Regions from separate parts of the Rhodococcus sp. T7 genome, predicted to be linked through region 1. Evidence: riboswitches for the same ligand, from Rfam matches in the RefSeq annotation. Region 1 holds a riboswitch; each other region holds the start of a gene.
What was found. Region 1 has a riboswitch for thiamine pyrophosphate ahead of MLGJGCBP_RS39655 (3-oxoacyl-ACP reductase). Riboswitches for the same ligand answer to the same signal wherever they lie in the genome.

Region 1 (3,249 bases):
CAAGAAGTCGCGGGACGAGCAGACCGCGAAGGGTCTGTGGTCGCTGTCGGAGGACCTGACGGGCGTCGAGTACGAGTTCGGGTGACCCGACGCCCGCGCAGGATGCTCAGTCTTCGGTGACTTCGAGGGTGACGTCGACGTTGCCGCGGGTGGCGTTGGAGTAGGGGCACACCTGATGTGCCTTCTCCGTCAGTTCGAGTGCCTCCGCGCGCGGCAGGTGGGGGAGGGACACCTCGAGGGTGACGGCGAGGCCGAATCCGCCGCCGTCCGTGGAGCCGATCCCGACGCGGGCGCCGACGGCCGAGTCGGCGACATTCGCCCCGGCCTGACGGCCGACGAGCTGGAGTGCGGAGTGGAAGCACGCCGCGTATCCGGCGGCGAACAGCTGCTCGGGGTTGGTGCCGTCGCCCGATCCGCCCATCTCGGTGGGGATGGCGAGGTTCAGGTCGAGCCGGCCGTCGGACGTGCGGGCGTGGCCGTTGCGGCCTTCCCCGGTTGCGAGGGCTTCGGCGGTGTAGACGATCTTCATGGTTACTTCTCTCCTGTTGGGGTTGCGAAACTGTGGAGCGATTCGGTGAGGCGCGACAGGGTGTCGCGCAGGGCGACGAGTTCGTCGATGCCCATTCCCGTCGAGCGGGCGAGTTCGGTGGGGATGCCTTCCGCGGCGGCGCGGAGGCTCGCGCCCTTCTCGGTGAGGTGGATCCCGACCCGGCGTTCGTCGGCCGACGAACGCCTCCGTTCGACCAGGCCCAGCGCCTCGAGCCGCTTGAGCAGTGGCGACAGGGTGCCGGTGTCGAGGTCGAGGGCGTCGCAGATCTCCCGCACCCCGCGACCGTCCTGTTCCCAGAGGACCAGCAGCACGAGGTACTGCGGGTAGGTCACGCCCAGCGAGTCGAGCATCGACCGGTATCTCGCGGTCATCGCCCGGGAGGCCGAGTACAGCGCGAAGCACACCTGGCGGTCGAGGGCGAGGTTGTCGGTCACCTCTGAATGGTTGCACACAACTAGGTTGTGCACAACCAAGAAATCGGAAACGGTGTTTGCCCTTACACTGTTGGCCAGTGACACGGGGTGCTGCCCGGCGAGGATCCGGACGGCTGAGAAGACACCCGTCGAACCTGAACTGGGTAATGCCGGCGAAGGGATGTCGCGGAGACGGCCGTATGCGCTCATCCGATGTCTCGTCGCCGACCGATTGGAAGGTGACAGCAATGCAGCTCGACAAGCAGATCGTCCTGGTTACCGGCGGTGGCCGGGGCCTCGGTTCCGCCATCGTGCGGTCGTTCGCGGCGCAGCACGCGCGGGTAGTCGTGAACTACCGCAACAGCCGGGGTGCGGCGGAGGAACTCGCGGCATCCCTGGGTGCGGACCGCGCGGTCGCGCTCCAGGCGGACGTCACCGATGCCGCGCAGGTGGCAGCACTGTTCGCCGCAGCGGAAGCGCACTTCGGATCGCCGGTGACCACCGTGATCAACAACGCCCTCGCCGACTTCTCCTTCAACGGCGACGCACGCGACAAGGCGGACGTCATCACGTGGGAGGCCTTCGACTCGCAGTTGCGCGGCAGCGTGCAGGCGACCCTGAACACCACGCAGGCCGCGCTGCCGGGCATGCGCGCGCTCGGGTTCGGCCGCATCGTGAACATCGGAACCAACCTGTTCCAGAACCCCGTCGTCCCGTACCACGACTACACCGCCGCCAAGGCCGCCGCGCTGTCGCTGACCCGCACTCTCGCCGCCGACCTCGGGCCCGACGGCATCACCGTCAACATGGTCTCGGGCGGGTTGCTGCGCACCACCGACGCGAGCGCCGCCACCCCCGACGAGGTGTTCGACCTCATCGCGGCGAGCACTCCGCTGCAGCGGGTCACCACCCCCGACGAGTTCGCCGACGCGGTCCTGTTCTTCGCGTCCCCGTGGTCGCGTTCGGTGACCGGCCAGAACCTCGTCGTCGACGGTGGACTGGTCAAGGACTGACATGAGCGACGCCCGGCAACTGCACTTCAACGCGTTCCTGTTCGGCTGCGGGCACCACGGCGCCGCGTGGCGGCACCCCGCCTCGCAGGTGGAGCGGCTCAGCGACATCGCCTACTACGAGGAACTGGCGCAGACCGCGGAGCGGGGTTGCCTCGACGCCGTGTTCTTCGCCGACGGGCATTCGGTGCGCGACCCCGCGTCCGGGGGCATGTGGTTCCTCGAACCGCTCACCGCGCTGTCCGCGATGGCGCGGGCGACCGAGCGGGTCGGTCTCGTGACGACCGTGTCCACCACGTTCTACACCCCGTTCCACGCCGCGCGGATGCTGGCGTCGCTCGACCACATCAGCGGCGGCCGCGCCGGCTGGAACGTGGTGACGTCGATGTTCGACGCCGAGGCCCGCAATCACGGTCTCGAGGAGATGCCGCCGCACGACGACCGCTACTCGCGGGCCGCGGAGTTCGTCGAGGTGGCACTCGCGCTGTGGGATTCGTGGGAGCCCGACGCGCTCGTGCTCGACCGGGAGGGCCTCTTCGCGGATCCGGCCAAGGTGAACGCGGTCGGGCATCGGGGCAAGCATTTCCTCGTGGACGGTCCGCTGAACGTGCCGCACTCGCCGCAGGGGCGTCCGGTGCTGTTCCAGGCGGGCGCGTCGGATCAAGGCCGTGACCTGGCCGCCCGGTGCGCCGAGGGCATCTACGCCGTCGCCTACGACCTCACGGCCGCGCAGAGTTACTACGGCGACGTGAAGCGGCGCATCCGCGCTGCGGGCCGCGACGCCGACGCCGTGATCGTGATGCCCGGTCTCGTCACCTACGTGGGCTCGACCACTGCGGAGGCGCGCAGGAAGAAGTCGGAACTCGACGCGCTCCTGCCCGTCGAGCAGTCGCTGGCGCAGTTGTCGATGTTCGTCCAGCAGGATTGCAGCGCATGGGAATTGGACGCACCCGTTCCGGCGCTGCCGCCGCTGTCGGAGTTCACCGGACCGCAGGGCCGGTACGACACGATCCTGCGGATCATCGAGAAGGACCGTCCCACCGTGCGGTCGCTGCTGGGCACGCTGGCGGCCGGCGGCGGGCACTGCACCATGATCGGCACCCCGGAATCGATCGCCGACGAGATCGAGGTGTGGTTCCGCGGCGGCGGCGCCGACGGATTCAACCTGATGCCGCCGCTCTACCCGAACGGGCTCGCCGACTTCGTCGACGAGGTGATCCCCGTCCTGCAGAAGCGCGGGCTGTTCCGCGCGGAGTATGAGACGGAGACCCTGCGC
Region 2 (3,249 bases), on a different contig from region 1:
TCCGGCCGCACACCCCCGGCCCGGGTGTCTACACCTACTGGGACTACACCCAGCTGCGGTTCCCGAAGAAGCAGGGCATGCGCATCGACTTCGTGCTCGGGTCGCCCGCCCTCGCCGGCCGTGTCGACAAGGCCGAGATCGACCGCAACGAACGCAAGGGCAAGGGCGCCAGCGATCACGCGCCGGTCATCGTCGACCTCGGCGACTGAGGCGCAGCAACCCGAGACGAACGGCGCCCCGGTTTCTAGTCGGCGACCAGAATGTCGAGATGCTCCGGGTTCAGCGCCACGTAGCGCCGGACGTACGTGCAGATGGGACGCACCTTCCAGCCCCGCCTGCGCGCTGAACCCAGCGCCTCGCCCACGAGGACCGCAGCGAGGCCGCGGCCACCGAGGTCTTCCACGATCACCGTGTGCATGAACGCGACCACCTCGCCGGGCTTGGCGGTGAACCCGGGAATGTCGTCCTCGTCGCGATAGCCGAGGATGCCGACCAGCTCGTCCCCCAGCCACAGGTCGAATCGTTCGTGGGCGGGGTTGTCGAGTACGCGAGCATCAGTGGCCGTGATGCCAGCATCAGTGGCCGTGATGCTCCCCGACGGCTCGGGAACGTTCGAAAAGTGATCCATGCCACTCATGAGATCAGCCCATGGGCACCGTCGCGAGTGGAATCACCGGCCCCGGAACCGTTTCGTTGCCGACGAGTGGTCGTTTCGTGTCCCGACCGACCGCCGTCAGGCCTCCACCGGGACCACGAGGTCGCGGTACTCGGGATGCCCCGCGACGAAGCGCTGCACATAGGTGCATACGGGCCGGACCTTCCAGCCGTACCCGCGGGCGAGGTCGAGGGAGCGCCCCACCATGAGTCCGGCGAGTCCGCGGTGACCGAAGTCCTCGACGATCACCGTGTGCATGAACGAGACCACCGGAGCCTGTCGCCCCCGGCCTCTCTGGCCCGGCGGCCGGGCCACCACGCCCACTCCCGCACCCGCACCCGGCGGGGTGTCCGCGAGGGCGAAATAACCGAGGATGCCGACCAGGTCACCACTCAGTCGAAGTTCGAATCGGTTCTGATCGGCGTTGTCGATCACGTCCACAACCTGCGCATCTGTCAGCATGGCTATCTCCTGGGGGTATGTGTCGTAATCGAAATGTGATGTTCATCACCCTTTATACCGATGTACGGAAGCCCTGTCCAAGTTTCCCCCGAATGTTTCACTCACAGAGATCTCGGTTACAGTCTCCGGGACAACTACACATCCACGGGGGCTCGCACCAGCGGGCTGAGAGGACGGCTAGGGGCCGTCGACCGTCGAACCTGTCCGGGTAATGCCGGCGTAGGGAGCATCATCGATGAGCACAACCATATCTACAGCCACGTCCGTCACCACGGGACCGATCCAGGGCAGCACCAAGCAGTACCTGCAGTCGGGCGAGGTCCGGGTGCCGGTCCGGCGCGTACACCTCACCAACGGTGAGCACCTCGACGTGTACGACACGTCGGGCCCGTACACCGACGCGGACGCCACGATCGACCTCGACGCGGGGCTTCCGCACCTGCGGGCGTCGTGGATCGCCGACCGGGCCGGCACCCAGCTCGACGCCGCCCGCGCCGGAACCGTCACCCCCGAGATGCGGTATTGCGCTGCACGCGAGGGTGTTTCACCCGAGACGGTGCGCGCCGAGGTCGCGGCGGGTCGCGCCGTGATCCCGGCCAACCGCTGCCACCCCGAACTCGAGCCGATGATCATCGGCAAGGCGTTCGCGGTCAAGATCAACGCGAACATCGGCAACAGCGCGGTGACGTCGTCGATCGCAGAGGAGGTCGAGAAGATGGTGTGGGCGACCAGGTGGGGCGCGGACACCATCATGGACCTGTCCACCGGCAAGAACATTCACGAGACCCGGGAATGGATCCTGCGCAATTCGCCGGTGCCCGTGGGAACCGTGCCGATCTATCAGGCACTGGAGAAGGTCGGCGGTGATCCGACGGCACTCACCTGGGAGATCTACCGCGACACCGTGATCGAGCAGTGCGAGCAGGGCGTCGACTACATGACGGTCCATGCCGGGGTGCTGCTCCGCTACATTCCGCTGACCGCGCGCCGGGTCACCGGCATCGTCTCCCGCGGCGGTTCGATCATGGCGGCGTGGTGTCTGGCCCATCACCGGGAATCGTTCCTGTACACCCACTTCGACGAACTCTGCGAGATCCTCCACCGCTACGACGTCACGTTCTCGCTCGGTGACGGTCTGCGCCCCGGGTCGATCGCGGACGCCAACGACGAGGCCCAGTTCGCCGAACTCCGCACCCTCGGTGAGCTTACGAAGATCGCGAAATCGCATGGCGTGCAGGTGATGATCGAAGGACCCGGACACGTGCCGATGCACAAGATCGTCGAGAACGTGCGGCTCGAGGAGGAGCTGTGCGAGGAGGCGCCGTTCTACACGCTCGGACCGCTCGCCACCGACATCGCACCGGCGTACGACCACATCACGTCCGCGATCGGGGCGGCGATGATCGCGCAGGCCGGCACCGCGATGCTCTGCTACGTGACCCCAAAGGAGCACCTGGGGCTGCCGAATCGGGACGACGTCAAGACCGGGGTCATCACGTACAAGATCGCGGCGCACGCCGCGGACCTCGCGAAGCAGCATCCGCGGGCGCAGGAGCGGGACGACGCGCTGTCGAAGGCCCGGTTCGAGTTCCGCTGGCACGACCAGTTCGCGCTGTCCCTCGACCCGGATACGGCGCGGGAGTTCCACGACGAGACGCTGCCCGCGGAGCCGGCGAAGACGGCCCACTTCTGCTCGATGTGCGGCCCGAAGTTCTGCTCCATGCGGATCTCCGCCGACGTGCGGGAGTACGCACAGCAGCACGGGCTCGATTCGATCGAAGCCATCGAGGCGGGCATGGCCGAGAAGTCGAGCGAGTTCGTCGGCGCAGGTGGCCGCGTGTATCTGCCCGTCGAATCCGTCACCTCAGAGAATCGGTAAGGTCCCCTTCGTGAAGCTGCTGCCCCTGACCCCCGACGGCCAGACCCCCGTCCGCGTCCTCACCATCGCCGGCACCGATTCCGGCGGTGGCGCCGGGATCCAGGCGGACTCGCGGACGATGGCGCTCTGCGGCGTCCACGCATGTGTCGCGGTCGCCGCGGTGACGGTGCAGAACTCGGTGGGCGTCAGCGGTTTCCACGAGATTCCGCCGGAGACGGTGGCCGCGCAGGTGCGGTGCGTCGTCGACGACATC
Region 3 (3,249 bases), on a different contig from region 1:
GAACAACCCGTCCGCGTTCGGGCACGTCATCAGCGTGGTGATCGACCCGGCTCCCGACGACTCCCCGAACACCGTCACCTCGTCCGGGTCACCGCCGAAGAACGCGATGTTCTCGCGCACCCATTCGAGGGCGGCGACCTGGTCGCGCAGCCCGCAGTTGGTCTCGAACACCCGATCCGCCGTCGAGAACGACGACAGGTCGAGGAAGCCGAGCGCCCCCACCCGGTAGTTGAACGAGACCAGCACGACGTCGCCGAGAGTGGACAGGATCCGACCGTTGTAGATGCCCTGAGCAGCGGTTCCCAGGCAGTAGGCGCCGCCGTGGATCCACACCATCACCGGCCGCGGGGTGCCGTCGGGCCGGGGTGCCCACACGTTGACCGACAGGCAGTCCTCGTCCATCTCGAGTCCGGCGTCGATCGGGACGGCGGTGCCGTGGCCCTGCGGGGCCATCGGGCCGAAGTCGACGCAGTCGCGCACGCCGTCCCACGGGGCGGGCGGGACCGGCGCCCGGAACCGCAGATCGCCGACGGGGGCCGCGGCGAACGGGATGCCCTTCCACGCGTAGACGTCGCCTTCGGGGTAGCCGCGCACGTCGCCGTCCCGGGCGCGGACGACGAGTGTGTCGCCTGACTTCTCGACATCCACGGCCGAATCTCCTCACGCAGCGCGTACGGGAATCTCTCGCCAAACTACCAACGATGCGCAGGCAGGACCGTTCGAACGTGACATAGATCAACCGCGCGCTAACATTTCCTCCGTGGCCGCATCGACCGATCCCGAGGGCAAGAGCCTCCTCGACTATCCGCGGCCGTCCGTGGCGGTCGACGTCGCCGTCCTCACCGTGGACGGCGCCGATCTGAAAGTTCTTGTGGTCCCGCACCGTTCGGGCCGGCTCGCGCTTCCGGGCACCTTCCTCCACGAAGGCGAGCGTCTACGGGACGCCGCCGAACGGTGCCTGCGGATCAAGGCCGGCCTGGCGGGCGCCGAGTTCCACCAGCTGGCAATGTTCGACGACCCCGCCCGCGACGATCGCGGGTGGGTGCTGTCGATGACACACGGGGCGGCACTCCCCCGCACGGCACTCCCCCGCGACGCCCTGCTGATCCCCGTCGACGGCGACCGGGTGACGCAGCACCTCGCGTTCGACCACGCGGACGTCGTCACGCTCGCCGTCGCCGACCTGCGCGAGCGGTACGCGCGGTCCGTCGACCCGTCGGGGCTGGTCGGCGACACGTTCACGGTGCTCGAACTGCGCCGGGTCTACGAGGTGGTGTTCGGCCGCCCCCTCCCGAAGGACTCGTTCCGCCGGCACATGATGCCCGCTCTCGAGCACACCGGCGACATGGCCGTCGTCGGGACGGGCAGGCCCGCCGAGATCTACAGGCGCGGCCCCGCGGCCCTCCCGCCGGGCGCGGCCGCGTTCCTCGCCGGCTGAGCCCGGCCACCCACCCGGGCCTTTCCGTTCGCGGCACGGCCGGTGCTAGGGTCGGCTTGTTCTGACACGGGGTGCTCCGCACGGGCGGGGCTGAGAACACACCCGGGAACCTGCTCAGGTAATGCTGACGAAGGGATGTCAACGTTGTGAATAGCTCTGTCCAAGGTGCTGCGGGCGCAGGCCAGCACGCCCGATTCACGGACCACTTGTGGGACCGGACCAAGGTGCTGCGCGAGGCGATCGACGAACTCGAGTTCCTGCGCCGCCTCGGCGACGGAACGCTGCCGCTGGACGTGTTCCGCACGTACATCGAGCAGGATTTCCTGTACCTGACCGGGTACGCGAAGGCCCTGTCCCTGGTCGCCGCGCATGCGCCGGGTCCCGTCGAGGCCGGCTTCTGGGCCGGCTCGGCGGCCGAGGCCGCGACGGTCGAGGCGACGTTGCACCAGAACCTCCTGACCAGCGGGCGACTCCCCGCGTCGGACGTCGAACCGCAGCATTCGCAGGCCTGCCTCGGGTACATCTCCTACCTGACGGCCGTCGCCGCCACCGAGCCGTACGCGGTGTCCGCCGCCGCGGTGCTGCCGTGCTTCTGGATCTACGCGGACGTGGGACGCCGGCTGGCGGCGAGCGCCCGCGAGGTGCTGTCCGCCGACCCGTCGCACCCGTACGCACAGTGGGTGACCACGTACGACGCGGAGGAGTTCCACGCCGCCGTCGCGAAGGCCCGCGAACTCGTGGACGCCGCCGCGGAGGCCGCGACCGACACCCAGCGCGAGGCGATGGTGGAGGCGTTCACGATCGCCAGCCGCTACGAACTCATGTTCTGGGACACCGCACTCAACAAGCAGGAATGGCCGGCGTCGTGACACTTTTCTCCCGCACCAAGCGTTTCTCCCGCACCAAGCGCGCTGCCACCGCAGCCGTCATCCTCGTCTCGGCCCTGTCGATGCTCACCGGCTGCGCCGGCGACTCGCAGTCCGACGACACCATCCGGTTCGCACTCGACTGGACGCCGAACACCAACCACACCGGTCTGTTCGTCGCCCAGCAGGAGGGCTGGTTCGCCGACGCCGGGCTCGACGTGCAGGTGCTGCCGTACAACGACACCTCGCCCGACACCCTCGTCGACGCAGGCAACGCCGAGTTCGGCGTGAGCTTCCAGAGTTCCGCGACGTTCTCGAAGGCCGCGGGCGCCCAGACCACATCGGTCATGGCCCCGCTGCAGCACTGGGCGACGGGCATCGCGGTGAAAGCGGATCGCCCCGACATCACCCGCCCCCGGGATCTCGACGGCAAGATCTACGCCGGTTTCGCGGACCCGGACGGCGAGGAGACGCTGAAGCAGATCATCCGGAACGACGGCGGCAAGGGCGAATTCACCACCGTCACGCTCGGCACGTCGGCGTACGAGGCCGTGTACTCCGGCACCGCCGACTTCACCGTGTCGTTCTTCGGCTGGGAGGGCATCGAGGCCGAGCACCGAGGCACCCCGATGCGCTACTTCCACTACACCGACTACGGATTCCCGGACGCGTACGCACTCGTCATCGAGGGCAACGAGCAGTGGATGGACGAGCACCCCGAGCAGGCCCGCAAGTTCGTCCAGGCCCTGCAGCGCGGCTACCAGTTCGCCGCCGACCGGCCGGACGAGGCCGCACAGATGTTGATCGACGCCAATCCCGGCGCCTTCACGGACGAATCCCTCGTGCGGGAGAGCCAGCAGATGCTGTCCTCCCAGTACATGAAGGACGCGTCCGGAAAGGTCGGGACACAGACGGCCGAGCAGTGGGCGGGATACTCCGGTTTCC

Region 2: another riboswitch for thiamine pyrophosphate. It lies ahead of thiC (phosphomethylpyrimidine synthase ThiC); the one in region 1 lies ahead of MLGJGCBP_RS39655 (3-oxoacyl-ACP reductase).
Region 3: another riboswitch for thiamine pyrophosphate. It lies ahead of MLGJGCBP_RS05360 (TenA family protein); the one in region 1 lies ahead of MLGJGCBP_RS39655 (3-oxoacyl-ACP reductase).

Annotation. Positions count from the first base shown of each region.
Region 1 is NZ_WXYH01000370.1:17,504-20,752, forward strand. It holds gene MLGJGCBP_RS39640 (oxidoreductase) at 1-85, shown strand, start outside; gene MLGJGCBP_RS39645 (organic hydroperoxide resistance protein) at 107-529, opposite strand; gene MLGJGCBP_RS39650 (MarR family winged helix-turn-helix transcriptional regulator) at 532-984, opposite strand; TPP riboswitch at 1,058-1,162, shown strand; gene MLGJGCBP_RS39655 (3-oxoacyl-ACP reductase) at 1,212-1,976, shown strand; gene MLGJGCBP_RS39660 (LLM class flavin-dependent oxidoreductase) at 1,978-3,249, shown strand, end outside.
Region 2 is NZ_WXYH01000110.1:18,042-21,290, reverse strand. It holds gene MLGJGCBP_RS12990 (exodeoxyribonuclease III) at 1-209, shown strand, start outside; gene MLGJGCBP_RS12985 (GNAT family N-acetyltransferase) at 245-628, opposite strand; gene MLGJGCBP_RS12980 (GNAT family N-acetyltransferase) at 734-1,117, opposite strand; TPP riboswitch at 1,252-1,360, shown strand; gene thiC (phosphomethylpyrimidine synthase ThiC) at 1,353-2,996, shown strand; gene thiD (bifunctional hydroxymethylpyrimidine kinase/phosphomethylpyrimidine kinase) at 3,007-3,249, shown strand, end outside.
Region 3 is NZ_WXYH01000034.1:5,654-8,902, reverse strand. It holds gene MLGJGCBP_RS05370 (carboxylesterase/lipase family protein) at 1-648, opposite strand, end outside; gene MLGJGCBP_RS05365 (NUDIX hydrolase) at 761-1,438, shown strand; TPP riboswitch at 1,496-1,591, shown strand; gene MLGJGCBP_RS05360 (TenA family protein) at 1,585-2,307, shown strand; gene MLGJGCBP_RS05355 (ABC transporter substrate-binding protein) at 2,292-3,249, shown strand, end outside.